DNA from 2 places in the Acidiphilium sp. 34-64-41 genome. Region 2 is predicted to be linked to the other one. Evidence: predicted binding sites of a transcription regulator. Region 2 holds the regulator's gene; the other holds the start of a gene.

Region 1 (14,336 bases), on a different contig from region 2:
GCGGCGGATCATCGCATAGGTACGCGGATCTTCGGCGGGAATGGTGGCGAGGTCGAGTTCGATTCCCTTGTGCTGTGCGAGCAGGTCGAACCCGCGCTTCATGCAAGAAAGCATGCCCAAGGCAAGGCAATCGACCTTCATGAATTTCAGCGCGTCGATATCGTCCTTGTCCCACTCGATGATCTGTCGGTTGTCCATCGCAGCGGGTTCGATCGGGACCAACTCATCGAGCCGGTCGCGGGTCAGCACGAAGCCGCCGGGATGCTGCGAAAGGTGGCGCGGCGTGCCGATCAATTCCCGCGCCAGATCGATCGCCAGTTTCAGGCGACGGTCTTCGAGGTTGAGGTTCAGTTCCGCGGTGTGTTTGGGTTCGATGCCGTCTTCCGACCAACCCCAGACTTGGGCGTTCAGTGCGGTGATGAGGTCTTCCGGCAGGCCGAGCGCCTTACCGACGTCGCGCAGCGCCCCTTTGGTCCGGTAACGGATCACGGTGGAGCAGAGGGCTGCGTGATCGCGGCCATAGGTGTCGAACACCCATTGCATGACGGTCTCTCGGCGTTCGTGCTCGAAATCGACATCGATATCGGGCGGTTCGCGCCGTTCCTCGGAGATGAACCGTTCGAACAGCAGGTCGTTGCGCTCCGGATCGATCGAGGTGATGCCGAGCACGAAGCAGACCGCGCTATTGGCCGCCGAGCCGCGCCCCTGGCAGAGAATGCCCTGGCTGCGGGCGAAGCGGACGATTGAATTCACCGTCAGGAAATACGGCGCGTAGTCGAGCGTCTCGATCAGGCGGAGTTCATGCTTGAGGATGGTGACGACCTCGGCAGGCACCCCGGCCGGGTAGCGTTGCGCGGCACCCTCCCAGGTGAGTTGCGTCAAGGCTTCCTGCGCGGTGCGGCCTTGGATCACATTTTCATCGGGATATTGGTAACGGAGTTCGTCGAGCGAGAACCGGCACCGATCCGCAATCTCCTGGGTGCGGGCCAGTGCCTCAGGATAGCGGCTGAACAGCCGGGACATCTCCGCCGGCGGTTTCAGGTAGCGATCGGCATGGCGTTCCCGCCGAAACCCGGCCTCATCGATCGTGCAGCCGTGACGGATGCAGGTAACGACATCCTGCAGGATGCGCCGGTTCCTGGCGTGGAACAGCACGTCGTTGGTCACAACGGTCGGCACCTTTGCGCGCGCGGCCAGGTTCGACAGTTCGAACAACCGCAGCGCATCGTTGGGCCGGCGTCGCAGGGTCAGTGCCAGATAGGCGCGATCACCGAACGACTGAGCCAGGCGGCGGAGATTGCGCACACAGGCGTCGTCGGCCTCCTCAGGGATAAGTACGGCGATCAGACCCTCGGCATAGGCCACCAGATCGGACCAATCGAGCCGGCATTGCGCCTTGCCCCCCCGTTGCTTGCCCAGGGACAGCAGGCGGCAGAGCCGGGAGTAGGCCGGGCGGTCGGTAGGATAGACCAGCAGCGCCGTGCCATCGGTCAGGTCGAGCCGGCAACCGACGATCAGGCGGATGTCGCTGGCCTTGGCCGCGACGTGGGCGCGCACGATGCCGGCGAGGCTATTGCGATCGGTAATGGCCAAGGCTGCGAGGCCGAGATGGGCCGCCTGGGCGAATAACTCGTCGCAGGAACTGGCACCGCGCAGGAAACTGAAATGCGAGGTGCACTGCAGCTCGACATAGGCGGCATCGGGGCTCATCCGAATATCCCGTGCAGAAACCACCGATGCGAGCCGGTGGCGGTATCCTCGCCATCCCCCGCCCGGAACACCCAGAACCGCTCGCCGGCGTCATCCTCGATCCGAAAGTAATCCCGCACCGCGATCAACTCGGCGTCGCGTTTCCACCATTCACCAAATACCCGCTCGGGTCCGTCGGCGCGTTTGACGCGGCGGCGAATGCCGCGCCAGGTGAAATTGACCGGCGGATGGTCGGGCAGCAACGCAACGGTCTCGATCGGTTCGGGGCTTGGCAGCAGTCGCGTCGGCCGGGGCCAATGATCCGGCCAACTGGTTTTGGTCGGCGGCGCGGTCGCCGCGATCCGGCTCAGGGAGCGTTCCGGCACATCGCTCGCTACTGGTGCAAACCGATAGAGCCGGTCGCCGCCAACCCGGTTGGCGATGGTATCGATCAGATCCGAGATGTCGGTCTCCGGCTCATCCGCGAGTAGCGACGTCAACTGCTTCGGCCCGAACGGTTCGGATCGTGCGGCGCAGAGCGTCATGATCTCGATCCCGAAGCCAGGATCGATCGTCTCGATCTTGTCGCAGAGCAGTCGGGTCAAGCGTTTGACATTCCGCACCGGCAACGCGGTGCCGACGCGGATCGCCTGGGACTGCGCATCGACCCGATGAAACACCAGATCGAGTTGTCGCGCGCCGAGCCCTTTGGCTTCCAGCATGGTGCAGAGTTCAGCGACCAGGATGCCGGTATAGCGGGCGATGGTCTCCGCCGCGCCGATCGGTTCGGCGAAATTCCGGCGTACCTCAATCAAATCCGGCGGCCGCGCCGCTTCGATCGCCTCTGCCAATGTGCCGAACGCCTGATCCAACCGGCGGTGCAATTGCGGGCCGAACCGCAGGGCGAGCGGCGCGCGCGGTTGATCGGCAAGTTCGCCGATCCGTTCGAACCCCAGCCTGCGCAAACCGGCGATCATCTCTGCCGGCAAGCGCAGGGCGGCGATTGGCAATGTGAGCACGATGTCGCGTGACTGGCCTGCGGGTGCGACGAACATCGGCTTCGCGACAAACCTCGCCAGCGCATGCGCCGCCCCCCAGCTATCCGCCATCGCGGCGCGTGCGGTCACGCCGGCAGCGGCCAAGCGGGCGACCATGTCGTGTAACATCGCTGCCTCGCCGCCCAGGAGGTGGGCTGCGCCGGTCGCATCGATAACCAACCCGTCCGGCAGATCGGCCGCGACAATCGGCGCGTAGCGGTGCAGCGCCCATAGCGCCAGGCGTTCGAGCCCTGCCATATCCACCAACGGCTCCGCGTCCGTGACCGTTAAGCCCGGAATCAGAGCCTGTGCCTGGGTCACTGGCATGCCGATCCGCAGGCCGAGGTCTTGCGCCACATCGTTGGCTGCGAAAACGATCCGTCGATTGCCGTCCCGACCGGCAAGGATCAGTGGTGTCTCAGGCGACGGCGGTGCGGTATCCGTGAGCCCCGGCATCGGCTGCCCGGGCGGTGGAGCCGAGGCGCGCCGCTCCCGATTGTATCGATCGATCGGCCAGTTCGGCAGAAACAGCGAGACGACCCTGGGCATCGCATGCCTCCACTTCAAAATCGGCACTCTCGCCAGCCCGGCACCGGATCAACTCGACATGCCAGCGTGGCCGCCCGATCCCCGGCACCGGTAATGGCGCCGAGGGCAGGACGCTCACCCGCCATCGCGTGGTTGCGGCGGTCGGTTGCCCGAAATCACTGGCATCGGCCTGGCGTCGCCAGCGACGCAGCGCGATCCCCGGCGTGCCCGAACTTTCCGCCGCCAGTTGCAATCGCCGTGAATGGGTCATCGAAAGCCGGCCAAGCTCAGCGACCACGCCGCCCAGCCCGCCATGACGCAAACCCTCCTCGAAACAGGTCAGCACCGAGGTTTCATCGCCCGCCTCGACATAGATCACCCGATCGGCCGACAGACCGGCCTGGGCGATGGCCGGCGCGAACAGATCAGGTCGCGTCAGGCACCACAACACCGGCCCTTTGGTGCGTGCCATGATCCCGGCTGCAAACAACGCGGCCGCGGCGCCATCGATCGCGCCGTTACCGCCTCCGGCAACCTCATGCAGTGCGCCCATGGCCAGCCCGCCACCGGGCAGCCGCGCGTCGAGTTCTGCCACCCCGAACGGCAGAATGGCCGACGCGCGCTTCCTGCCAGCTTCGATCCGCCGGATTGTCTCGCGTAACGCATTCATGGTGGGCGTTGTCTGCACTTCGTGGATTAGCCTTTCGGGGGAGATCATAATGTTCGTTATTTGTTCTCATCGCTTACCGCGAGTCAAGCGAGCAAAACGGGCGTTGGCGCTATGATGCAGGATGTCGGTCGTGATCGACTTGAGTTATCCAATGAGGTCCCGGGTGCATCTCGTTGACAATGAACGGTTCGCTGGCCGCACTCGCTGTATCGCGCGGACCAATCAAATTTTTTGAGGAGCGTCGGTGTGCAGGTCGCCTGTGCTCATCTGGGCACCCATCGGGCGGTTCGGTCGACGTGTTAACACTTGCGAACAAAACAGGAAAATCGGATAGTCAGTCCTGACACCGTAAGGGGACCGAAAGTGACCGCCGCGGCCTATCTGGATAAACTCAATGACGAGCAACGAAGCGCGGTCGTCCATGGCATCGATCCCGCCACGACGACGCATATCGGCGCGCCGCTGTTGGTGATCGCCGGCGCGGGATCGGGCAAGACCAACACGCTGGCGCATCGGGTCGCTCATCTGATCGTCAACGGCGTCGATCCACGCCGCATCCTGTTGATGAGTTTCTCACGCCGCGCCGCTGCCGAGATGACCTGCCGCGCCGAACGCATCTCGGCTCAGGCCTTCGGCGGGAAAACAGGGACCATGACGGATGCCCTGACTTGGGCGGGCACCTTCCACGGCATCGGGGCTCGGCTGCTACGGGACTACGCCGAACAGATCGGATTGGATCCGGCGTTCACGATCCATGACAGAGAAGATTCCGCCGATCTGATGAACCTCGCCCGGCATGAGCTGGGTTTTTCGAAGACCGAACGCCGGTTCCCGACCAAAGGCACCTGTCTTTCGATCTATTCCCGCTGCGTGAACACCGAATTGTCGCTCGATGAGGTGCTGCCCACCAGTTTTCCCTGGTGCTCGTCTTGGGAGGCCGAACTGCAACAGCTATTCGGCGCCTATGTCGAGGCGAAACAGCGGCAGAATGTGCTCGATTACGATGACCTGTTGCTCTACTGGGCACAGATGGTCAGCGAACCAGCTCTGGCAGAGGAGATCGGCGGCTGCTTCGATCACGTTCTGGTCGACGAGTATCAGGACACCAACAGGCTGCAATCCTCGATCCTGCTGGCGCTGAAACCCGGCGGTCGGGGTCTAACGGTGGTGGGCGACGATGCGCAGTCGATCTACGCCTTTCGCGGTGCGACCGTGCGCAACATTCTCGATTTTCCTGGAGCGTTCAGTCCCGCGGCTGAAATCATCACGCTGGAGCGGAATTACCGGTCGACCGCCGCGATACTTGCCGCGGCAAACGGGGTCATTGGGCTCGCCAAGGAGAGGTTCACCAAAAACCTCTGGAGCGAGCGGACGACCGAAACTCTACCGCAGCTCGTCCATGTCCGCGATGATGCCGATCAGGCCCGCTTCATCGTCGAGCGGGTGCTGGAGAACCGCGAGGCGGGTATTACGCTCAAGCAGCAGGCCGTTCTGTTCCGCACATCCCATCACAGCGGCGCCCTCGAGGTCGAACTGACCCGGCGAAACATCCCGTTCGTCAAATTCGGTGGCCTGAAGTTTCTGGATTCCGCACACATCAAGGACGTCATCGCGGTTCTGCGCTGGGTCGAAAACCCGCGTGACCGCGTCGCTGGCTTCCGGGTGATGCAATTACTACCTGGTGTCGGTCCGACCTCGGCCGCAAATGTGATGGACCACATGATCGGGACCGCCGATCCGATCGGCGCCCTGGGTGACGCGCCAGCACCCGCGCGCGTCGGCAGCGCTTGGACAGGTTTCATCGAAACCATCCAGTTGCTGCGGTCACACGCCGCCAACTGGCCAAGCGAACTTGAGCTGATCCGTCGCTGGTACGAGCCGCACCTGGACCGCATGCACGAAGACGCCAGCGTTCGGCTTGCCGATCTGATCCAGCTCGAGCAAATCGCCGGCGGCTATCCGTCACGCGAACGCTTCCTGACCGAACTGACGCTCGATCCGCCGGACGCGACCAGCGATCAGGCTGGGATACCGCTCCTCGACGAGGATTACCTCAATCTCTCGACCATCCATTCCGCCAAGGGGCAGGAGTTCCGGTCGGTCTTCGTCCTGAACGTGGTTGACGGATGCATGCCGTCCGATCTGGGCACCGGGCAATCGCAGGAGATCGAGGAAGAACGCCGCCTGCTCTACGTCGCCATGACCCGTGCCAAGGATGATCTGCATCTGATGATCCCGCAGCGGTTCTTTGTGCATGGCCAGGCCGCCTACGGTGACCGGCACGTCTACGCCGCGCGGACACGGTTCATACCGAACGCCATCGTCCATCTGTTCGACATGACGAACTGGCCCCCTGCAGTCGTTGGCGCCACCAACGCAAAACCGATCAGCCCAGTGCCACGTGTTGATCTCGGAGCGCGGATGCGGGGCATGTGGCGTTCGGGTGCGCAAAATGTGTAACCTCTTCAGCGTCACGAAAGGCCAGCAGGCAATCCGCGAATTGACCCGCGCCATGCTCGACACCACGGGCAATTTGCCGCCCCTTCCGGCTATCTTCCCCGATACATTGGCCCCAGTGGTTCGCAATTCACCTGATGGCGAGCGCGAACTGACAATGATGCGGTGGGGTATGCCGGGTCCACAGCAATTCGGCGGTGCGCCGGTGACCAATATCCGCAACACAGCCAGCCCACATTGGCGGCGCTGGCTCCCGCCACAGCACCGGTGTCTCGTGCCGGCGACCTCGTTCAGCGAATGGCAAGACACCAAGCCGAAGAAAACCCCCGTCTGGTTCGCGCTCGACCAGACCCGGCCGCTCTTCGCGTTCGCCGGTCTCTGGACGGACTGGCGCGGCAAACGAGGCACAAAGGCAAACCCGATCGAGGGTGAGCATCGGCTCTTCGGGTTTCTCACGACGGAACCAAATGGCATCGTCCGCCCGATCCACCCGAAAGCCATGCCAGTTATCCTCACGACCCCCGAGGAAATGGACGTCTGGATGCGGGCGCCGTGGTCCGAGGCGGCGGGACTGCAACGGCCTTTGTCGGATGCCAAACTCGTTATCGTAGCAAAGGGTGAGCGTCACGATGGGACGAACCACGACGGGGAGTGATTGAACTTTACCGGTGATTGCTTTGGGCCGAGAAAAGTTGGCAGCTTCGCGCTGCATGGCGGACATTCTCGGCGGGTTTGCTGTTACCTGATAGCGGACCCTTGAAGAGGCGTACAAGAGCGGTGGGGTGCAAAGGAGCACCCCCCCTTGCTAGAACCCGCCATTCATTTTTCGCTTCCCTTTCGGTCGAGGACCAGATAGTAGAACGGTCTGTATAATTTTACCGAACACGATGAAAGTCACACGGGCTATATCCGACCGACCCTCTCCGCAGCGCGACCGTTTTATTCGCGCTGCTGCCGAACTGTTTCGTGTTCGCGGCTATAACGCGACCGGGATCGCCGATATCGTCAGCCTCGCTGGTGGACCAAAGGGATCGCTCTACCATTTCTTTCCCGGCGGCAAAGAGGAAATTGCTCGAGCGGTGATCTCCTATGCCACGCACGTCGCGTCGCAGTCATTGAGCGCCATTGACGCGCCGACAGCGGCGAACCGGCTCATTGAATACGGCACTTTGCTCGCAGGCTGGATGGAAGCCTCAGGGTGCCGGGAGGGATGCCCAATCGCTACGACAGTGCTGGAGCTTGCGCCGGATTCCGGTGAGATCGCGTCGCTCGGCGCCGCTGCGTTCAATGACTGGGCCGCGATTTTCGCGCGCGACCTTGAAAATGACGGCGTTGATCCCCGCTCTGCCCGGTCTTTGGGGCGCCTCGCTATCGCGTCGCTGGAGGGCGCCTTACTGATGACGCGCGCTGAAGGAAACGCCGATGTCATTCGCGAGATCAGCCGGCAGATCGCGGCGCTGTTTACCAGCGCCGCCCAAACAGCAGCAAGGAAGGAAGCGCCATGAGTGGAACAGAGTTTGAGGCTTTGCGCCAGCAAATCCAACATGCTGTCGCGGCCCAGGGTTTCACGCGTCTAGTGGGCGCGCGGCTCCAATCGCTGGAGCCGGGTCAGTGTTTAGTCGAGGTCGACGCAAGGCCGGAGCTATTGCAGCATTACGGTTATTTCCACGGAGGCGTGTCTGCCTATTTGATCGATAATGCCAGCGCGATCGCCGCAGCGACAATCGCGCCAGGAGTTTCGCGTCCTGTTACCAGCGAATTCAAGGTCAATTTTCTTGCCCCGACGAAGGGCGCGAAGCTCAGCTGCCACGCGCGCGTCGTCAAATCGGGCCGCACGCTGGTTATCGTCGCCGCCGATATCCACGCGCAAACCGATGACCACAACACGCATGTGGCTACGGCGCTCGCCACCGTTTTTATGACATAGACCACTGATCGCTACAGTCTCGCGATTGATCCCGCAAGGCGAACCGCCTTCGTCCCAACCACCGCTGTCGATCGATCGGCGGCTTTGCGCTTCTTGTCAGCCCGCCTGCTGAACAGGCTGTGCGCAAAAGACCTAAAAAAACTTGTTGTTGACCGCAGGAAACGCCGTCAAGATCGGCTTGTCTCCCTCACCGGCACCTTTGGCGCCAATCCAAAGTTTTTGTTCGGCGCCTCCGTCCTTGAAAACCGCTAGCCCGACCCACGACAGACCATATTTTTCTTTGAGACCCTTATAGATCGACGAAGACTTATCGGAATTGCCGAACGTCTTCCAATCCCGCCAGGCCTCGGTAACGGTCGTTTTGACTTTTTCGATCGACCAATCGTCTGGGAAGAATGTCCCCAGTTTTGTCCCATTGCCGATCGTGACCGAAGCTTTGTAGACCTTATTGAAGCGCAGATCAGTCACAACCCCGGCTTTGGTGATCAGCTTGCCTGCAGCGATCTTCAGTTGCAAGCAGTGCAAGCCATTGATTTGTGATCCATGAAACACGCCATCCATGACATGACTATTGAAAGTCATCGCGAAGTTCGGTTCGCCCTTTTTAAATTTATCGGCCTTCGGCAGGCTTTTCTTCTCGTTGATTATGTCCGTTTTTGCACCTTGTGACACCGCAATAGATCTCCCACAACTCTACAATCATCCCGGCAACCTGAGATAGTCGCTTTGATTTTGATACGCAAGATGGCCGGATCAATGACGCCGCCGCAGGTCCGCCGTCAGCTCGCAGATGGTGTGCGCTCATCTTTGTCGTCTTCCTTCCCGCCATGATCTCCTGTCAGGGTGACGCCTGCGGGGTTAAATGCCCGCTATATTAATTTCTCAGTCGAAACCGGACCGGCCGTTTACGGCCAGCACTTGCCATAGGCGGAGCGTCCGCTTCTCTTTCCGACGGCGTGGAAGCAGGGCGGCAGCTCTCCACCAATTGCGGCCATTCCCCATAGAGGCTCGCCCTCCTGTGGGCACGTTGATCGGATTAATGGCCATTGCCGATCGCTGGTCAGGTCGTCCGCGATGTGGGCCAACCGCGGCAAGAGATTTCAAGGCGTGAGACAAAAAAAGAGGCAGCACTTTCGTGCCGCCGAGTTCAGGGAGGAAACGTCAAAAAAGCAAAACGACATCGTCGCCATTGCTTGCCCCTAATATGGTACAACCACGTCGATTGGTGAAATCACTTTTTGTGCATCGCAGCATCGCCGTGACGTTATAGCGATTAGGCGGCATCGAAAATATGCCTATTCCAGGGTCTTGAGGATAGGATATTCATATGGATACCCGCTTAAGTTGTTTCTGAAATTGAAGGCTTTCGATAGCTCCCAAAAACCTAGCCCGACTAAAGGGTTCCGGCTTGCAAAAGATAAGACCGCAATTCCTCACTAGGCCGCAGCCGTCTTATCTCGCCCGTCCAAGCGCATCGGCGGCAACCGCAAGCGGCAGAACGAGCGATAGCGGCGCGTCCTCCAGGCGAAGCGCGCCATAGGATTCATACCATCTGGCGGCACGGTCGCCTTTTGCGTCGATCAGCAGGGCAACGCCGCCGACATCCTGCGCTACACGAATGCAGCGGTCAGCGGCACGAAGCAGCAGAGCGCCGCCCAGCCCCCGGCCCTGCACGCTGTTATCGACTGCCAGGCGGCCGAGCCGAAACACCGGCACGTCATAGCGCCCAAGGCCCTTTTTCGCGAGCGTGGGCGTGCGGGCATATTCAAGCGAGGCGGGGCTGAGCGTGTAAAAACCGAGGATGCGCGCAGGCGTGTCGGCTGGGGCAGCGACAAAGCACTTGGCACCGCCGCTTTCGTGGTTTTGCCGGGCAAATTTCCGCACATAGAGATTAAGGTCGGCATCTCCGCAATCGAAACCCGCGCGATTATGCTGCTTAGTAATCGCCGCTTCCTCCCAGACAAGGGCAGTCATCGGAGCGTGAGGCCAGCCTTTGCAACCCGCACAAGACGATCTGGCGCGGCGGGCGGGTTTTCGAGAAGGGCAAGAACGCGCATCGAGTCGCGCTCGGAGAGCGTGAGTCGTTCGGCTTCGGCGACTTCCGCCGCAGCCTTCGGCAGCACGGCGCCAAGAATATAGCCGGTCAGGTCAAGCCGTCGGAGCGACGCGGCGCGTGTGAGCGTCGCCTTGTCTTCGGGCCGGAGCCGCAATTCGACGCGACCGGTTTCAGTGTGAGGGCGTGGCATGAGAACTCCTTACTTTCTCTAACTCTAGTATACGGAATGAAGCCGTACAACAAGCTTTGTACCGGTCACAATCTTTTATGTGATAATGTCCTCTATCATCCGTGCAAAAATCGATACGTCCGAGATTTCAAAGACTTTCTGTTTTTGGAATATGTCGCGCTTATCCGAAAATCTGCGACGGACCATTTTGATTTAAGTGAAATTACGATGGTATCCTCTCGTCGACCTTCCTCGACCCCCCTCGCCTTGAGCCGTCCTCGCCACAACCGCAGGTCTGCTGAATTCAGGCCCGCGTGCATTGCTAATGCGAATTGAGCCATCATCCCCGAAGGGTAAGGGTCATCCCGGTGAACCGCTGACGTCGATCTAAAAACATTTCGGTCAAGAATTTTTGTTTTTCTTCTTGGCCTTCCTGCGCCGGCGCTTTTTGTCCTTGCCTTCATCCGCCAGCTTTGTCGCTTTCGGAATGGGTACGACACCTGCAGCCACCCGTCGCGATCCCAGAGTATGATGCAGTCGAAATAAATCTATCCCCGTGATCTCCGAGATCTGTTTCGCCGTATATTCCTCGAGCAGAGGCCATAATTTCTTTGCTTCGGCCATCGCCGGTTCCTCTGTTGTAAAGGACCTAAAAGGGCGATAGGGCGAGTTGACTTCCCGAGTCTTAAAACGAACGACTATGCGATCGGCCGGCGGCTTTATCGGCGGATCTGGATAGTTAAGGATCAACCGGTCATCGGGTTCAGGTAAACCCACATAGGCGCGTTGGGTCAGGATCGAGAGATCAGACTTCCATTTGATCTTCTCCAGACTCTCATGGAGCTTTTTTTGTTCCGCCGCATAGATCTCGAGTTGTTCATGGGTGATGCCCCGGAAGGTCCGCATCTGATAATCTCTCGGATCCAGAGGATGAAGCGGCCGGTCGAACTTGCGTAGGCTCGCAATGTGACACTGCTTACAAAGGCACATCAGCCGACGCAGCGTTCGTATTTTCCGCCGTTTGTCATAGACCCACCGATCGAATGGCCGATGAAAATTAGTCCTGCCACACACCTCACATTTGAACCCGGCGCGACGAACCACAAATCGTTTCAAGTCAAAGAATACACACGGCCCCAGCAAATCAAAGAGAAGTGGCAGGTCCGGCCCGTGCGGTTCATACCCGAGGAGATTGCCGCCCAGATTGCGATCCTCGCCGACGATCGGCGTATGAAGTTCATCTTCGGTCCACAGTATGTGGCCCGCGACGAAAGATCTCCGCAGAGTTACCAGTTTCGGCGATTTACCTTTTTGCATTACTTTACCGAAAGCCCGATCTTCATTGCTGGGCCGCTCACTGAGCCACCGGCCCCGCGATCTCACGATAATCCTGACCGCTCATCAGGAGAATGCTCGACATCAGATGTTTTCGTTCAGAGGACGGGTGGATGCCCGCGTTTCTGAGAACGGTGAGGGTTCGGCCAAAGAACTGTGCCTGGGTGTAAAACGGGAGTGGCGGGAAACCATGAGCCCGGGTCATCGCGATCGACATCTCATAGGCGGCGGAATCCTCACCCAGACACTCGATCTTGCCAAGCGTCAGCCCGGGGGATGGTGCCATCACGCGATAGCATCCATTCACGGCCTGTACGACCTGAGCCATGCCGCCGGTCTGATCGTATTTCCGGAACAACTGGACGCCGACATAGACGGCACGGGGGATTGGTTGGGCAGGAAGCGCCGCTTCACCCGATGCCGAGGTCAGCATGGCCACGACGAGCCCCATGAGACTGACTCGGATGACGAACATTCCCATACGCTCCATTTTCCGTCCCTGAAGAAAGATTTATTTTCAAAGCGCCTGATTGGCAACTCACCCGGATCATCCAGACCGATGCCCTGATCGTGTGGGATGTTGATCGCACCACCCATCCCGCCGGGGACCACCCCAAACCTGCCGAGGCGGTTACTGAAGGAACCGTGATCACAGCGATAGCGCCAGTGGCAAGGGCGTGCGGCAAGATGAGATACCGCTTGAGTCGGGCACGATGTCGCAGATTACAGCGTGCTCGATCGCGTAAGGCGGACCATCCATGCAACTCCCGCTTCCCGCTTATCGTCCCGGGCTGAACCGTCGCTGGGTGGCGGTGGCATCGTCCGGTGCCGGTTTGCTTTGATCCTCGCCAGTTCCGCCATTCAACACCGGCGATCCGACCGGGGCATCCTGACCAGGCGCAGCTGCGTCCTGCACACCCTGCCCTGCCTCCCCCTGCCCTGCCTCACGAGCGTCCGAAGCCGCCGGATCGTCCGTTGTTGCGCTGTGTTGTGTCGGTGGTATCGGTGGCGCTGCCATTGCGACAGCATCGCCCTGTTCCGTCGATCCGGACGGTGGGATCGCCTGGCGGAAGGTCTCGACCAGATAGTCCAGACTGATGAGATAATCCCGAACCGAAATCCCACCCAACGCGGCTTGGATGCGTAGTTCTTCATCGGGAATGAGCGTCATGAGATTGCGGCCTGCCGGTAACGACACCTGATCGGATGCGGCGCCATCGACCGGTTTACCTTCGGCGGTTTTGGCATCATCGCGGTGGATGACGGACCGTTGGAGCATGAAGCGTTTGAGATCATAGCGGGGGCGCTTCCGTTCATCGCCCTCCTTTTCATCGTCAGGGATGCGCGGGAACACCTGGAACGCCTGATAGTAGATGCCGGGTGCGCGCATGTCCGGATCAAGATCGGCAAGAGCCGCGGTGATCGCATCGCCGATGGCGGTATCGCCCGCCTCGCCTACCAGCTCGCCCGACCCGGTTTTCACCATCACCGCCTTGATCGCCGGCTCCAGGGATCGGATGATCGCCTCGAACGGACCACCCGGTTCTGCGGCAACCGGTCGATCGTCCTGCAGGGCCGTGAGCGCCGCCTGGACCCAGCCGTCGCGGGTTACGCCCGACTGCTTAGCGGCGGGCAGCAGGGCGAGCGGGCGGTTGATCCGCAAGGCCCCCTGCGCCTTCGGCTCAGCATCGAACGTCTTGGCATAGACCCGAAAGCGCCCGTAGAGCATGATCGCCTCACCCTCGATCAATCCCCGGACATCCTGCCAATCGACCCGTGAGACCTGGCGGACCTCGGCCTGCATCCCTTCCGAATAGCCGCCCAATCCGGTCGCATCGAAACGGCTGGCCTGGGTGACGTAGGTGTCGCCGGCGGTCTTCTCGATATAACTCCTCGTCTCGGATCCCTCCTGCAGACGGGTGATGATCTGGAGATTGGCGTTGCCGAGCATGGAAGGTCACGGCATAGTAGCCGACCTCATCGAAGATCACCGGGAACGGCGTCGCGGACTCGGCCGCGTTGTTCGCGATGATGTCGTCGAAATTTCCCTCGAGATCGGCCCCCAGCGTCTGCGCCATCATGTTGCGCAATGTCGCGACGACGATCTTGCCCAAAGCCGCGGTACTTTCGCCTGAGTTCTCCAGGGTCGGGAGATTGACCGCCAGAATCCGGCGATTGAGCACGATGTCGCGCATGTCGATATCGCTGCTCTCGACCTTGAAGATGTGACCGAGCGATACCGCCATCTGGGTGAAGGTCTGGGAGAAGTGCATCACGGCGAACGAGTGCTGCCGGGCCGGTTCATCGCTCCGCCGCAACGCCTCCTCGATCTTTGCGGCGGAACTGTCCTTGCCGAAACTGCCGACATCGAACCCGCCGGTCTCACCCAGATAGGCTTGCAGGGGGAATAGATAGGCGGGCGGGATCGCCGGTTCCTCCTTGAGATCGATCTCGGTGAAGGTGCCGGC
Region 2 (15,033 bases):
GAAATAGACCCCGGGGATCCCGAGCCGGTTGACGGCGATTTCCTGCGCCGCGGTCAGTGAGCGATCGAGGTAGACGAAGCGCTCGTGAACCAGACCCAGCCGATGCGCGAGCATGGCGCGGTTCAGCATCGGCAATACCGTTGCAAGCCTTGCGGCGTCGCGGTTTGGGTGCGTGATCTGTGTTGGATCGGCGTATAACGCGGCACCCGGCAGCGACACCGCCAGCAAACGGCCCCGCCGATCGAGAATCCGCGCGCGATCGGGTGCGTGGAGCATCGTCCGGAAGTCGGGCCGCTGGGCCGCCAGGACCGCCGGGTTTGGCAGGATCGGCGCGATCACGGTGGCATCGATCAGCTTGACCGCCAGCACGCTGTAGAGCGCCGCAAATCCAACGAGTCCCAGCACCGCCCGCGCGCGAAATCGGCGCCACCACCGGTGAGCACCGGCATCGGTGATCGTTCGGGTAGGCGTGCGAAGCGGATTGTGGTCTAGAGCCATCACGTTGAATTAACACGAAGTCTTCACGCCTTTGTATAAGCCGCTGAAAAACTTTATGTTACCACAATTCTCGCCTATATATTATGCCAGCGGTTGTCCAAGCCGTTCATCAAGGGAGCCGGTCATGTCGAGATCGAAACTGCATCTGATCAAGCCTTCACTTTTGCTGCTCGGGCTTTCTGCTGCGCTTGCCGGCTGCGGCACCAGTGCGCCGCACCGCATGGGCACCGGCGCTGCCAGCGGGGCTGCGACCGGTGCTGCGTTCGGGCTGATCGGCGGGCCGATCGGCGTGGTGATCGGCGGGGCGATCGGCGGTGGGATCGGGGCGCTCACCGCTTCGACCACGACGCCGCAGCAGATCAATCTCGATAACGTCGGCAAAACCGGCACCGGACCGGCGGCCGCCCCCTCGCAGCCAAACACCGCCTACGCCCAGCCGGGGTTGCGCAACCAGATCAATTCATATCAGTCGCAACCGCAATCGCTCACCACGGCCGCGCCGCCCGCCGGCTATGGCCAAAGCGTTCAGGCGCAACCGCTGCCGCCGCCCAATACGCAATAGGGTTTGTCCTGCATTCGGCGCAGAACGCGCCGAATCCGCACCAGATGAGCGGGGCTTTAAACTTCGTCCATACGGTAGGTGAGCCGGGTTGATCGCCCGGATTGCGATGCCCACCATATCGGTCCGTCAACGGTCCTGCACTACGGGACGACGAAGTTTGGCTCAATACGATCTCGGAAAGGAATACCGATATGACATTCAAGAAGACCATCATCGCGGCCCCCGTCGCCTTAGGCATGGCTCTGGCCCTGGCAGGATGCGGCACGTCGCAGCCGGAGCGCGCCCAGGGTGGCGCTGCCGGTGGTGCTGCGGCCGGTGCCGCGGTGGGTGCGGTCGGCGGCCCGATCGGCGCGCTGGCAGGGGCGGGTATCGGTGCTGTTGGTGGAGCGGTCGCAGGTTCGCAGACCACGCCGCAGCAGGTTAACTTGGGCGCGCCGCCGAAGGTGAAACTGCCGGGCACGACCTCGGATAGCTCAAGCAGCCAGTAACGCGATCGCGCGGACTCGCAGGCGGATCCGGCTCCGCCTGCGGTCTGGTTTCAGCCCGGGCTGATCGGCTTAGACGGCGCCGCCGGTCACGTAGTCGCGCAGGCTGCGGACTTCCTGGGCCTGCTCATCCATCAACCCGGCAACCACGTCGCCGATGCTGACCACGCCGATCAGCTTGCCGCCATCCACGATCGGCAGATGGCGGAAGCGGCCTTCGGTCATCAGGGTTTCGGCTTCGAAAATCGATGTGGCCGGCGTCGCCGTGGTCGGGGCGCGGGTCATCAGCTGGCTTGCCAGCATGTCGATTGTGCCGATGCCGTTCGCGGCGAGGCTGCGCACCACGTCGCGTTCCGACAGAATGCCCAGCAGATCGTTGTCGGATGATTGTACGACCACGGCACCGATCCGCTTTTCGGCCAGCACCACCACCACGTCGCGGATCCTGGTATCGGGCGATACGGAAATCAGCGCAGCCGGTTTCCGTTTCAACAAAGCAGCCATCGTCGTCATCATAATCCTCCCGAGGATTCTGGGCCCGTTGATCCGGGCCGGCGCCTGGGCGTTCGCCTCAGGCAAACATCAGATGACGATCATATGTCATCGAACGATCTCAAATCAATAAAATTACCAGCTGTGACCGGATTTCATCGCGCCGTTGCGCCCGACGCTGCCGCCACCCATGCAGCCTGGCCCGTCACGATGGCGAGTTCGTCACCACCCGCCTGCGCCGTGGCGGCGAGCAGCGCCGCACTCGCCGCACAGGCGGTGTTCAGCGCCGCTACCGCATCGTGATCGCGCAGGTAACGCGCCATGAACAATGCGGCGAACGCATCCCCCGCGCCGGAGAACGCGCGATCGAGCTTCGACACCGGGACGAAATGCCGCGCCTCGGGCGTCAGCAACAGAACATCGAGCATCCTGGGTGCGGTGTCCGCGCCGGTGAACCCGGTGAGCACCACGATCGGCGGGCCGAGCGCCGCCATCGCGGCGAAGGCGCTCGCGCGATCCGCCAGCGCCCGGCCGGTCAGAATTTCGAGTTCGAACGGGTTGGGAAACGCGATATCGGCCAGCGGCAGCAGGACATCGCGGAACGCGGCGACCAGCGCCGCCGGCACATAGACCCGCCCGGCATCGCCGATCACCGGATCGCACGCATAGAGCGCAGCCGGATGCGCCGCGCGTGCGCGTGCCACCGCATCGCACACGACCGGCACCGCCGCCGCCGCGCCGAGATAGCCCGATGCCACCGCGGCACAGCGCGCGAACGCACCGCGCGCGGCAAGGCCCTGGATCAGGGCCGCCATCGACGCCGGCGCCACGGGGCCACCTTCGGCGCCGCCGTGGCCCGGATGGTGGGAGAGCAGCGTGGTCGGCAGGGGCCAGACCTCATGACCGAGCCGCGCGTAGATGAACGCAGCCCCCGCATTGCCGACGCTGCCGTTCAGGACCTGGGACTGGATCGATAAAATCGCCATCGCGGCACTTGGCGCGATTGGCCTTCCGCTGGCAAGCTGGGGCATCGCCGCTACTGGCACGCTGCGGCATCGCCGCGGTTCGAACCCAAGGAGAGTTCCCCTGTCACGCATTCCGAAATTGTTGCAGCCGATCACCTTTCGCGCGGTCACCGCGAAGAACCGGATCGTCGTCTCGCCGATGTGTCAATACAGCGCGATCGACGGGCTGGGTCAGGACTGGCACATCCAGACACTCGGCGCCAAGGCGATGGGCGGTGCCGGCATCGTGTTCACCGAAGCGACGCATATAGCGCCCGAAGCGCGCATCACGCCCTATTGCCTCGGCCTGTGGAACGATGCGCAGGAGGCGTTCATGACCAGGCTCGCCACCTTGATCAGCTATGGCGGCGCCATCCCGGCGATCCAGATCGCCCATGCCGGGCGCAAGGCCAGCACGGTCGCCCCATGGGAGGGTGAACGGCACATCGCGCCCGATGCGCAAGGCGGCTGGCTGCCCGCCGCACCCAGCGCGATCCCCTACGCGCCGGATCGGCCGAACCCGCACGCCATGACCGAGAGCGATATCGCGACCACCATCCGCCAGTTTGCCGAGACCGCCGCGCGGGCTTACCGCGCCGGGTTCAAGATCGTCGAACTTCATGCCGCCCACGGCTATCTGCTGCATGAATTTCTTTCACCGATCAGCAATCACCGCACCGATCGCTACGGTGGCGACCTGGCAGCGCGTGCGCGCCTGTTGATGGAGGTGCTGGATGCGGTCCGCGCGGCCTGGCCGGTCGACCTGCCGGTATTCGTCCGCCTGTCCTGCACGGACTGGATCGAGGGCGGCCACACGATCGAGGATTCCGTGACGCTGGCGCGCTGGCTGCGCGAGCGTGGCGACGTCGACCTGATCGATTGTTCGAGCGCGGGCATCGCGCCGCAGCAGAAGATCGCCTCGGTCCATCCCGGCTATCAGGTTCCGTTCGCCGAGCGCATCCGCCGCGAAGCCGGCATTGCGACCGGGGCGGTCGGCATGATTCGCGAACCGGAACTTGCCGCCGAAATCATCGCCAACGAGCGGGCGGACCTCGTGTTCCTCGCCCGCGCGCTGCTGGCGGACCCGGCCTGGCCCAACCGTGCCGCCAGCCACTTCGGGCTCAAACCCGAGTTGGTGCCACAATATCAGCGCGCGCTGATCTAGCGCATGACGATTTGACGCCGCGCGCCAAAACAGGAACAAAACGCGATTATTCCGGCAATACCCCCTTGACGCGGCGCGGAATCGCTACCTAGAACATCGTGTTAGCGTTTTGTTCCAGAACGCGTCAGACCGAAACGAGGGATCGATGCTTACCCGCAAGCAACACGAACTGCTGGTGTTTATCGACCAGCATCTGCGCCGCACCGGTTGTTCGCCGAGTTTCGAGGAGATGAAGGACGGGCTCGATCTGAAGTCGAAATCCGGCATTCATCGTCTGATCGGTGCGCTGGAGGAACGCGGCTTCCTGCGCCGGCACAAGCATCGTGCGCGTGCGCTTGAAGTGATCCGGCTGCCGGCGGACAGCGTGCCAAACGAACGTGCGCCCGAACGCGCCTCGGAGCGCGCACCCGAGCGTGTCATCGACCAGAAATTCGCACCCAACGTTATCCGCGGCGATTTTTCCGGCCGCTTTCAGGGTGCGCGCGCCGCCGCCGAAGTCGCGGCGATCAGCCTGCCGCTTTATGGCCGGATCGCCGCCGGCCAGCCGATCGAGGCCTTGCGCGAGCATCAGATGGAAATCGAGGTTCCGATCGCGCTGATCGGCCAGGGCGATCATTACGCGCTGGAGGTGGCTGGCGATTCGATGATCGAGGCCGGCATTCTCGACGGCGACACCGCGATTATCCGCAAGGGCGAAACCGCCGAAAACGGGCAGATCGTGGTGGCGCTGGTCGATGACAACGAAGTGACGCTGAAGCGTCTGCGCCGGCGCGGCAACTCGACCGCGTTGGAACCGGCCAACGCACGGCATGAAACCCGCATTTTTCCCGCCGAACGGGTCAAGGTGCAGGGCTGCCTGGTTGCGCTGATGCGCCGATATTAGTCGGGCAGGGCCGGTCCCCCCTTTGACCTGACGGGCCTGCCACCCGATATGGGACGAATGGCGGTATGGGGTAAGGTTATCGGCGGCGTCGCCGGCTTCGCGTTCGGCGGGCCGATCGGTGCGATTGCGGGCGCGGCGCTTGGCCATGCGGCCGACACCGGCGATCTCGGTTCGCTGGGCGCGCGGGTCGGCCGGGTATTGCCGCTCGACTCCGCCCGGTTTGCCGCCATGCTGGGGCGGCGTGAGCAGGTGTTCGCGATCGCGGTGACCGTGCTTGCCGCCAAGCTTGCCAAATGCGACGGCCCGGTCAATCGCGCCGAGATCGATGCGTTCAAGCGCCAGTTCCGCATCGAAGACGCTGCGGTGCCGATGATCGGGCGGCTGTTCGATCAGGCGCGGGACGATGCCTCCGGCTTTGAGCCCTATGCGCGGCAGTTGGCCGAAAGCTTCGCGGACAATCGGCTCGCACTTGAACAGGTGTTCGGCGCCCTGCACGCGATCGCCCGCGCCGATGCGCCGCTCAACGGCCGCGAGGCGGACGTGCTGACCCGGATCGGGGTGGCTTTCGGCCTCGACGAAGCCGCCCGCAATCGGGCCGCCAACCCCTCATCCTTCGCGCAATCCGACGGCGATCCCTACGAGGTGCTCGGCATCGCCAGGACCGCGAGCAACGAAACCATCCGCGCCCATTGGAAGCAGCTGATGCGCGAAAACCACCCCGACCAGTTGGCTGCCCGCGGCGTTCCGGCGGAATTCGCCGCGCGCGCGACCGATCGCGTTGCCCGGATCAATGCCGCCTGGGACGACATCAAGCGCGAGCGGGGTCTGTGACCTCACCCAACCAGGACGACCGTCCGCCCGGCGCGCCGATCGATCATCTGGTACTCCACTACACCGGGATGCGCAGTGCCGCGGATGCCATTGCGCGGCTCTGCGACCCTGCCGCCAAGGTTTCGTCGCATTACGTCATCGAGGAAGATGGCACGGTCCATCAACTCGTGCCGGAAACACGCCGCGCCTGGCACGCCGGCATCAGTTTCTGGCGCGGGCGGCGCACTCTGAACGATTGCTCGATCGGCCTCGAAATCGTCAACCCGGGCCATGAGTGGGGCTATCGCGCCTTTCCGCCCGCGCAGATCGCCGCCGTCATCACGCTCGCCCAGGGCATCCTGGCGCGCCACCCGATTCCGGGCGCGCACGTCGTCGCGCATTCCGACATCGCGGCCGATCGCAAGCAGGACCCTGGTGAATTGTTCCCCTGGCGGCACCTCGCCACGCACGGGATCGGCCTGTGGACCGACGAATTCGCCGCGCCGTCCGACCCGCTCGGGGCACTGACCGCGATCGGGTATGATCCGGGGCTTGATCCGGTTGTTTCGATCACCGCGTTTCAACGGCGATTCTGGCCGTCATGCTGCGATGGCGTGATGGATGAGGCGACGGCCGGGCGGATTGGGGCGGTTGCTGGAGTGTTTGCTAAGGGGAGGTAAGGAAGCGCTTCTTTTTTGAAAAAAAGAAGCAAAAAACTTTCTGACTCGGGGGCACGGGCGTTTTCAAGGGCACGGGCCCAAATTAACAAAGTTTTTTTTGCTTCTTTTTTGTTCACAAAAAAGAAGATCCTTCCCTGTCCTTCCCTACCCTCCCATCCCCCCGAACCTTGCATTTCTATATAAAAACTATATAAAAATCCCCGAAACCCGGAGCACAGCCATGGCCGTTACCAGTTTCGAAGTCGACCAGCATACCGCCGAAGCGATATCGGAACTGCGCGGGCTGTTCGGGGTCAAGACCAATGCCGCGGTGATCCGGCGGGCGCTCGCTCTGGCCCAGGTGATCAGCCGTGAGGCGGCGGCGGACCATACCATCACAGTCAGCGGCAGGGCTGAGCCGGTCCGCATCGTGCTCAACGGGTAGGCACGGCGCCGGCGATGAGCGGCACGTCGCCAGGATTGTCGCCGGCGGTCCAGCTCGAGGATGTCGAACGCGGCCTGTCGGTCAAGGATCGGATCGCGCTCGGCGATGCTTCGATCCGGCGGCAGATCGCGATCGTGATCATGGCGCTGTTCGCGATCACCAACGTGCTTTCGGTCATCTTCATCGGCGTGCTTTATTATTTCGATCAGCGCGACATCGCTGATCACCTGATTCCGGCGACCGCGCGGGTGATTACGCCATCGGTCGTGATGAGCCTGCTCGGTGCCACGACCGTGCAGCTCGGCGCCATCGCGGTGATCATGGCGCGCGGCATTTTCAACGTGCCCATTGACCAGCCTTACCCGATCGTCGAAGAGACCTGAGCCAGACGGTTGGACGGCCGCCGTTCCGGGCAACCGGGGCGGAGGAAAGTCCGGGCTCCACGGAAACACGGTGCCGGTTAACGACCGGCGGGGGCGACCCCAGGGACAGTGCCACAGAAAACAAACCGCCCGCGCGTGCAAACCCGCGGGCAAGGGTGAAACGGTGCGGTAAGAGCGCACCGCGCCTCCGGTAACGTAGGCGGCAGGGTAAACCCCACCGGGAGCAAGACCGAATAGGGGTGGCCGGCGGCGTGAGCGATCATGGCCGCAGGGATGTTTTCGACCCGTCACCCGGGTTGGTCGCGCGAGGCGCGCAGCAATGCGCGTCCCAGACGAATGGCCGTCCACCATCCGCGAGGATGCGGACAGAACCCGGCTTACAGACCGTCTGGCATCTATATCAATAAGAGGAAGTGGGCGCGTGGTGCCGGGTGAGGGATTTGAACCCCCGACCTTCGGTTTACAAAACCGCTGCACTACCACTGTGCTAACCCGGCCGCGCCAGTGACCTCTTATCACGACCACGCCGGGTTTCCACCCCTTGCCTGCCCCCGCCACCCGGTTTATACGCCGCCCACGACCGGTGGGGCCATAGCTCAGTTGGGAGAGCGCCTGAATGGCATTCAGGAGGTCGGCGGTTCGATTCCGCTTGGCTCCACCAAATCAATCCTCCACGATGAAGAACCAGGTAGCGCAAGGCGCCAGGTCGCAACGTCCGGAAACCGATCGTGCCGGAATCGCTGACGATGCGCGTCCCCGCATCGCCATCGATCACCCGTGACAGATCAGCGAGCGCCCCGATCGCCGCTGGCCTGCCGGTGGCGGCCACGAACGATACGGCAGCCGCAACCTTCGGCCCCATCGAGCCTGCCTTGAACGCCTCGCCGTGGCGCCTCAATGCATCGGGGTCGGCCCGCCCGATCAAGCGCGCGTGTTCCGTGCCATAGTCGAGATAGACGCCAGACACGTCGGTCAGCATCACGAACAGGTCGGCCGCCACCTGTTGCGCCAGCAAGGCGCTGGCCGCGTCCTTATCGATCACGGCCTCGACTCCGTCCATTCGCCCGTCGACGCCGGCGGCGACGGGAATTCCCCCGCCACCCGCACAGATCACGATGACACCCGCCTCGATCAGCCGTTGGATGGGGCCGATTTCGACAATGGCTTGCGGCCGTGGCGAGGCGACCACGCGGCGCCATCCCTCACCATCGGGCGCGATCGACCAGTGATGCGTCGCCGCGATCAGGCGCGCGGCCGCTTCGTCCAGCATCGGGCCGATCGGCTTGGCCGGCGCGGCAAAAGCCGGATCATCCCGAGCGACGACAATCTGGGTCAACAGGGTTGCCACCTCGGTGCCAACCGGCAGCGCGTTGCGCAATTCGCGCTCGATCGCAAAGCCGATCCAGCCTTCGCTTTCCGCATCCAGCACATCCAGCGGCAACGCCGACTCAGCCGGCCCGGCCGCCGATTGCAGCGCGAGCAGCCCAACTTGCGGACCGTTGCCGTGCGTCAGGATCAATTGATGGCCGGCCGCGACCAATGCTGCGAGCGCGCGCGCCGCACCCCGCAGCGTATCCAACTGATTGGCGGCGGTCAGTGGCTGGCCGCGCTTGAGCAACGCGTTGCCGCCGAGTGCGATCACGATGCGCATGGCACTCAGCCCAACGTCGCGACCAGGATCGCCTTGATGGTGTGCATCCGGTTCTCCGCCTGATCGAACACGATCGATGCCGGGGATTCGAAAACATCATCGGCCACCTCCATCGCGGTGATGCCGAATTTCGCTTCGATATCGCGTCCGGTCGTCGTCTCTGCGTTATGGAACGATGGCAGGCAGTGCATGAATCTGGTCAGCGGATTGCCGGTTGCGGCCATCAACGCCGCGTTGACCTGATAGGGTTTCAGAAGATCGATCCGTTTCTGCCAGATCGATGGATCTTCGCCCATCGATACCCAGACGTCGGTATAGATGAAATCGGCGGCCGCGACCGCCTTGAGCGGATCGGTCTCGTACAGCACGGAGGCACCGCTTGTCGCCTCGAGCGCGCCGATATGACCGATGAACGCTGCCTCCGGCCGGAGTGCGGGCGGCGCGCCGATGGTTAGACGCATGCCCAGTTTTGCCGCCCCGGTCGCCAGCGAGCGCGCCATATTGTTGCGCCCATCACCCATGAAAGCGAACCGAACGTCCGACAGATTCTTGTGGGTGAATTCACGCATGGTCATGAAGTCCGCCAAGATCTGGGTCGGGTGCGATTGATCGGTCAAACCATTGTACACCGGCACGCCGGCATATTGCGCCAGTGTGACCGCGTCCGCCTGGCCGAAGCCGCGAAACTCGATCGCATCGAACATCCGCCCCAGCACGCGCGCGGTATCGCGCACGGTCTCGGCCTGACCGATATGGCTGCCGCCGGGCCCCATATACGTCACATGCGCGCCCTGATCGTGGGCCGCGACCTCAAAGCCGCTGCGTGTGCGGGTCGAATCCTTCTCGAAAATCAAGGCGATATTCTTGCCGGTCAGTGCCGCGCGCTCGAATCCGCCACGCTTGGCGGATTTCAGATCTTTTGCCATGTCCAGCAGGTAGCGGATTTCATCGGCGGCGAGATCATCAAGATCGATCACGCTTCTGCCGTGCAGATTGATGGCCATCGGATTGTCCTGTCTTTGGTTGATCAGATCGGGGGGTTGATCAGATCGGGTCGCGTACCAGCGGACACGTCATGCAATGGCCGCCACCGCGGCCGCGCCCGAGTTCCGAACCCGCAATGGTGATCACCTCGACGCCCGATTTGCGGAGTTGCGTGTTGGTATAAACATTGCGGTCGTAGGCGATCACCACACCGGGCGCGACCGCGACGACATTATTGCCGTCGTCCCATTGTTCCCGTTCCGCCTCGAACGCATCGCCGCCGGTCACGACCCGCCGCAGCGTCGCAACGCCGACCGCCTGCGCGACCACATCAACGAACGGTCCAACCTCGGCGACCACGCGGATCGCACCGGTGTCATCGCCCGGATAGAGCGAAAACGCCCTGATGTGATCGACGATGTCGGGAAACACCGTCACCAGATCCCGATCGCAGAAGGTGAACACGGTATCGAGATGCATATAGCTGCGGTCGCGCGGCATCAGCGCTGCGATCACCCGCCGCGCCGCCCCGTGTGCGAACAGACGACTGGCATATTCGGTCACGGCCTGCGGCGTCGATCGCTCGCCCATGCCGATCAGCACCACACCCTCGGCCAGCGGCATCACGTCGCCGCCTTCCAGGCTCAGCGGGCTGAAATCCTGGTCCGCAGCATCGAGGTAGCGGACGAAATCGGCATTCCTGAAGCGCGGGTGAAACCGATACACGCACGCCACATTGATCGCCTCCGGCCGGCGCGCCGGCCAGAACATCGGGTTGATGAACACCCCCTTGTTGACCCAACAAGAGCTGTCACGGGTAAATAACTGGTTCGGCAGCGGCGGCAGCACGAATTGATGATCCGCCTGGGTCAGGGCGAACAGGCCCCTGGCTGCAAATGGCAGCTCGGCCCGCGCAATCCCGCCGATCAGAAACCTCGCGAGCTGCGCGGCCGGCAATTCATCGAGCCAGGCGCGCATCTCCCCCATCGTACCATGACCGAGATGTTTCAGATCGACCCGCCGATCGAGCAGCCACGCCCGGGCTGACGCATCGGCCATCGCCTCGGCGAGCATTGCGCCGAATTCGTGCACGATCACCCCCCGTTCGCGCAGGGTATCGACAAACGCATCATGTTCCTGGCGCGCCTTCTTGACCCACAGGACATCGTCAAACAGAAACGCGTGGCAGTTGCCCGGCGTCAGCCGCTCAAGGCCAAGGTCGGGCCGGTGCACCAATACTTCGCGCAATATCCCAACCTCGGAATGAACGCCCAAAACGGCGGTCATGACTCGATCCGATCCGGCGAATGGTCCCGCCTGGCGGTCTTTACGATCGCGGCCGGCCGGGTGTGCGCGCAACAAGGTATCGTTCGACTCATCGAATAATCTCCGTCATGGCGGGGAGCCCCGGTGATGCAAAGTCCACCGGACGATGCGCGATCAACCAGCCCCCGGCAGGTTTCCAGCGTTTAAATGCCGACAGGTCCCGCCTCGCATTGATCTGAATCAAGGCACGCTTGGACGGTGTCCGCCACTTTGAGGAACGATCGGATCAAGCGCTGCATCGGGTGATGTCCGGAGGCGTCCACCGCTTCATCGCCCACCGACCCGATATCCCACGCCGCGTGTGACCGACCATTTCGTGAAGGATAACAATTTGCGATGCCCAGATCCCCCGGACTTATGCCGCTCGAACCCTCGTTCGACATCTTTCTGTTTGCCGTGGTCGGGGAAGACAGGCGCGGCGTGCCCGTCAGCGTGCTATCGATCCTGGCGCGCTCGAACATCGATCCGTGGGAGGAGGCCGCATCCCTCGCCCGACTGCCCCGCACGACCGCTGCCGATCGGCTGACCGGCCTGATCACGGCCGTGCCAGACGGGATCGAGGGTAGCGCATGCCCGGAGACCACCGCTTCACGCCTGGTCAAACTCCTGCCGCACGCCAGCATCGCCATCGATCATCCGTTCACGACCATGGCGCGCACCACCACCATGCAATTTCCAGCCGTCAGTGCGCGCTCCCGCGTCGCCGCCATCCTGCTCTGTGCCGCCCTGATCGCATCGCTCGTCTATGTCGTCTCAAGCAGCGAGCCCGACACGCAAACCGGCCATACGGCCGAAGCCGCCATCACGAGCCCGACCGACCGCTGAAACCGCCCGCACATCCGCGCCGTCTTTGAACAGGAATTATGCATGACAGCGCCCGCCATCGCCACAGCCGGGGCACCACCGGGCCTGACCAGCAACGAAGCCGCCAGCCGGCTGAAATCCAACGGTCCGAACGCGATGCCGGACGCGACCGAACATGTGCTGCGCCGCGCCATCGGTAAATTCTGGGCGCCGGTTCCCTGGATGCTCGAAGCCGCGATCGGGCTGGAATTGCTGCGCGGCAGCATCATCGAAGCCGCCGTCATCGCGCTGCTGCTTCTGTTCAACGCTGTCCTCGGCCTGGTCCAGGAGGGCCGGGCGCAGGCGACGCTCGATGCGCTGAAATCCCGCCTCGCCTTGAACGCCTCGGTCCGGCGCGACGGCGCTTGGCGGACCGTGCCCGCCACCGATCTGGTGCCCGGCGATGTCGTGAAACTATCGCTCGGTGGTGTCGTCGTGGCCGATGTCACGCTCATCAGCGGCGAAATCCTGCTCGATCAATCGATGCTGACCGGCGAATCCGTCCCGATCGAAGGCACCGCTGGCCAGAAAACCTTCGCCGGCGCGCTGGTGCGGCGCGGCGAAGCCATCGCCGAAGTGACCGCGACGGGTGCGCGCACCAAATTCGGCCGGACCGCCGAACTCGTGCGGATCGCCCACAACGTCAGCTCCCAGCAAACCGCGGTGCTGCGCGTCGTGCGCAATCTCGCCGGTTTTAACGGCGTGATCACGGTTCTGCTGGTCGGATACGCGGTTCATCTCGGCATGACGACCGACCAGATCATCGCCCTCGCGCTCACCGCCGTGCTGGCGAGCATTCCGGTCGCGCTGCCCGCCACCTTCACCCTCGCCGCCGCACTCGGCGCCCGCGCGCTGGCGGCGCGCGGCGTGCTACCGACCCGGCTGTCCGCGGTCGATGAAGCGGCCACCATGGATGTGCTCTGCGCCGACAAAACCGGCACGCTGACCCGCAACGCGCTCAAAGTAACCGATGTCCACGCCCTGCCCGGCTTCGATGTTGCCCATATCCTCGCGTGCGCCGCCCTCGCCAGCTCGGATGGCGGGCAAGACCCGGTGGATCGCGCGATTACCACCGCCGCCAAGGCCAAGCCGATCTCCGACGCCCCCCGGCTGATCGGCTTCACGCCGTTCGATCCGGCGACCAAAATGTCCGCAGCCACGGTGACCGCCACGAGCGGTGAAACCCAGCGCGTCGTCAAAGGCGCGTTCGCGGCGATTGCGCATCTCGCCGCCGCGTCGCCCGATGCCGCATCGACCGCCGAAGCCCTCCAGGCCAAGGGGTTTCGTGTGCTCGCCGTTGCCGTCGGGCCGGCGCAAGGCCTGAAATTGGCCGGTCTGATCGCCCTGAGCGATCCGCCGCGCGATGATTCCGCCGATCTGATCCGCGCGCTGAAGACCCTCGGCGTCCACACCATCATGGTCACCGGCGACGCCGCCGCCACCGCCGCGATCGTCGCCCACGCCGTCGGGCTCGATGGCGCGATCTGCCCGGCCGGCGCGATCCCGGACAGCATCAGCCCGGGCCGTTTTGCCGTGTTCGCCGGCGTGCTGCCTGAGGACAAATTCAAGCTGGTCAAGGCGTTCCAGAGCCAGCACCATATCGTCGGCATGTGCGGCGACGGGGCGAACGATGCCCCGGCGCTGCGCCAGGCGCAGATCGGCATCGCCGTGGCAACCGCCACCGATGTCGCCAAATCGGCCGCCGGCATGGTGCTGACCGGCGCGGGGCTCGGCGGCGTGGTCGCCGCGGTCAAGGAAGGGCGCGTGATTTTCCAGCGCATCCAGACCTACACGATCAATACCATCATCCGGAAACTGGTGACGGTGCTGTTCCTCGCCGTCGGTCTGCTGATAACCGGCCATGCGATTCTATCGCCCATGCTGATGGTCATTTTCATGATCAGCGGCGATTTCCTGTCGATGTCGCTCTCGACCGACAATGTTAGCTGGTCCCCCCAGCCGAATGTCTGGCGCATCGGCCGGCTGACCATCGCCTGCGCCATCATCGCAGCCGGTCTGCTGGTGTTTTGCAGCGTGACGCTCGCCATCGGGCATTTCGCACTCGGCCTGAGCGCCGCCGCGCAAGAGACGCTCGCCTTCGTCGCTCTGGTGTTTTCCACCCAGACCACGATCTACGCGATCCGCGACCGGCGCCATCGCTGGGCCTCGCGCCCGAGCGGCTGGCTGCTGGCATCGTCGGCCGCAGGCATCGGCGGTGTCGCCTGTCTCGCCATCAGCGGCATTGCCATGCCCGCGCTGGGCGCACCGGTGGTGCTCGGCGTCTTCGTGGCGTCAGTTCTGTTCGCGCTCATGCTCGATCTGGTGAAACTGCCGGTGTTCGCCCGACTCGGTCTTGCATGACGCGTCCAACGTGAGCCGCCCGCTGGTATCAGAAGCAATCGAACAAAAAAACAGCGCCCGCTTTCGATCGACAATAGCCGCGGCCCCGCCGATTCATGCCATTCGCGGCCACGCCCCTCTTGTTGTCACGTGACCTTCACTGATATGTCATCGCCCTGTCATCAAGCCGCGCTAAGCGGCACGGGTCGTCAACAAGGGAATTTTTCATGAAACGCCGCCTCCTGATCGCCGCAGCGCCGGTAACCGCGCTCGCCGCCGCCACCGCCCGCGCCGCCGCACCCGTGACCATCACGCTCTGGCACGCCATGGCCGGCGCGCTCGGGCAGAAACTCCAGGCGACCGTCGATGCATTCAACAAAAGCCAGACGGCCTATCAGGTCGATGCCGTCTATAAAGGCACCTACCCGCAGGTGCTGACCGCGACCATCGCCGCCTGGCGCGCCGGCAAAGCCCCCTCGATTGCGCAGGTGTTCGACGTTGGC

Evidence for each region. The regulator LexA, encoded in region 2, represses DNA repair genes until DNA is damaged. The targets are predictions, from matches to a motif close to TGTTCTANNTANGTTC.
Region 1: the regulator LexA is predicted to act here: its motif matches at 3,975-3,990, upstream of B7X49_RS10965 (ImuA family protein).

Annotation. Positions count from the first base shown of each region.
Region 1 covers NZ_NCJX01000046.1:4,317-18,652, forward strand. The annotation lists gene B7X49_RS10955 (error-prone DNA polymerase) at 1-1,710, opposite strand, end outside; gene B7X49_RS10960 (DNA polymerase Y family protein) at 1,707-3,182, opposite strand; gene B7X49_RS10965 (ImuA family protein) at 3,145-3,924, opposite strand; gene B7X49_RS10970 (ATP-dependent helicase) at 4,288-6,384, shown strand; gene B7X49_RS10975 (SOS response-associated peptidase) at 6,377-7,036, shown strand; gene B7X49_RS10980 (TetR/AcrR family transcriptional regulator) at 7,269-7,886, shown strand; gene B7X49_RS10985 (PaaI family thioesterase) at 7,883-8,308, shown strand; gene B7X49_RS10990 (EndoU domain-containing protein) at 8,441-8,980, opposite strand; gene B7X49_RS10995 (GNAT family N-acetyltransferase) at 9,761-10,282, opposite strand; gene B7X49_RS11000 (DUF1778 domain-containing protein) at 10,279-10,554, opposite strand; gene B7X49_RS11005 (hypothetical protein) at 10,936-11,850, opposite strand; gene B7X49_RS11010 (hypothetical protein) at 11,888-12,358, opposite strand; gene B7X49_RS11015 (hypothetical protein) at 12,647-13,819, opposite strand.
Region 2 covers NZ_NCJX01000039.1:27,752-42,784, forward strand. The annotation lists gene B7X49_RS09920 (penicillin-binding protein 2) at 1-405, opposite strand, end outside; gene B7X49_RS09925 (hypothetical protein) at 623-1,060, shown strand; gene B7X49_RS09930 (hypothetical protein) at 1,252-1,548, shown strand; gene B7X49_RS09935 (CBS domain-containing protein) at 1,618-2,058, opposite strand; gene pdxY (pyridoxal kinase) at 2,193-3,023, opposite strand; gene B7X49_RS09945 (NADH:flavin oxidoreductase/NADH oxidase) at 2,956-4,206, shown strand; gene lexA (transcriptional repressor LexA) at 4,352-5,089, shown strand; gene B7X49_RS09955 (TerB family tellurite resistance protein) at 5,147-5,920, shown strand; gene B7X49_RS09960 (N-acetylmuramoyl-L-alanine amidase) at 5,917-6,579, shown strand; gene B7X49_RS09965 (hypothetical protein) at 6,800-7,003, shown strand; gene B7X49_RS09970 (hypothetical protein) at 7,018-7,386, shown strand; RNA gene rnpB (RNase P RNA component class A) at 7,388-7,782, shown strand; tRNA gene B7X49_RS09980 (tRNA-Thr) at 7,809-7,883, opposite strand; tRNA gene B7X49_RS09985 (tRNA-Ala) at 7,972-8,047, shown strand; partial or broken gene B7X49_RS18785 (carbamate kinase) at 8,180-9,037, opposite strand; gene argF (ornithine carbamoyltransferase) at 9,043-10,041, opposite strand; gene B7X49_RS10005 (arginine deiminase) at 10,082-11,308, opposite strand; gene B7X49_RS10010 (hypothetical protein) at 11,684-12,172, shown strand; gene B7X49_RS10015 (HAD-IC family P-type ATPase) at 12,215-14,551, shown strand; gene B7X49_RS10020 (extracellular solute-binding protein) at 14,758-15,033, shown strand, end outside.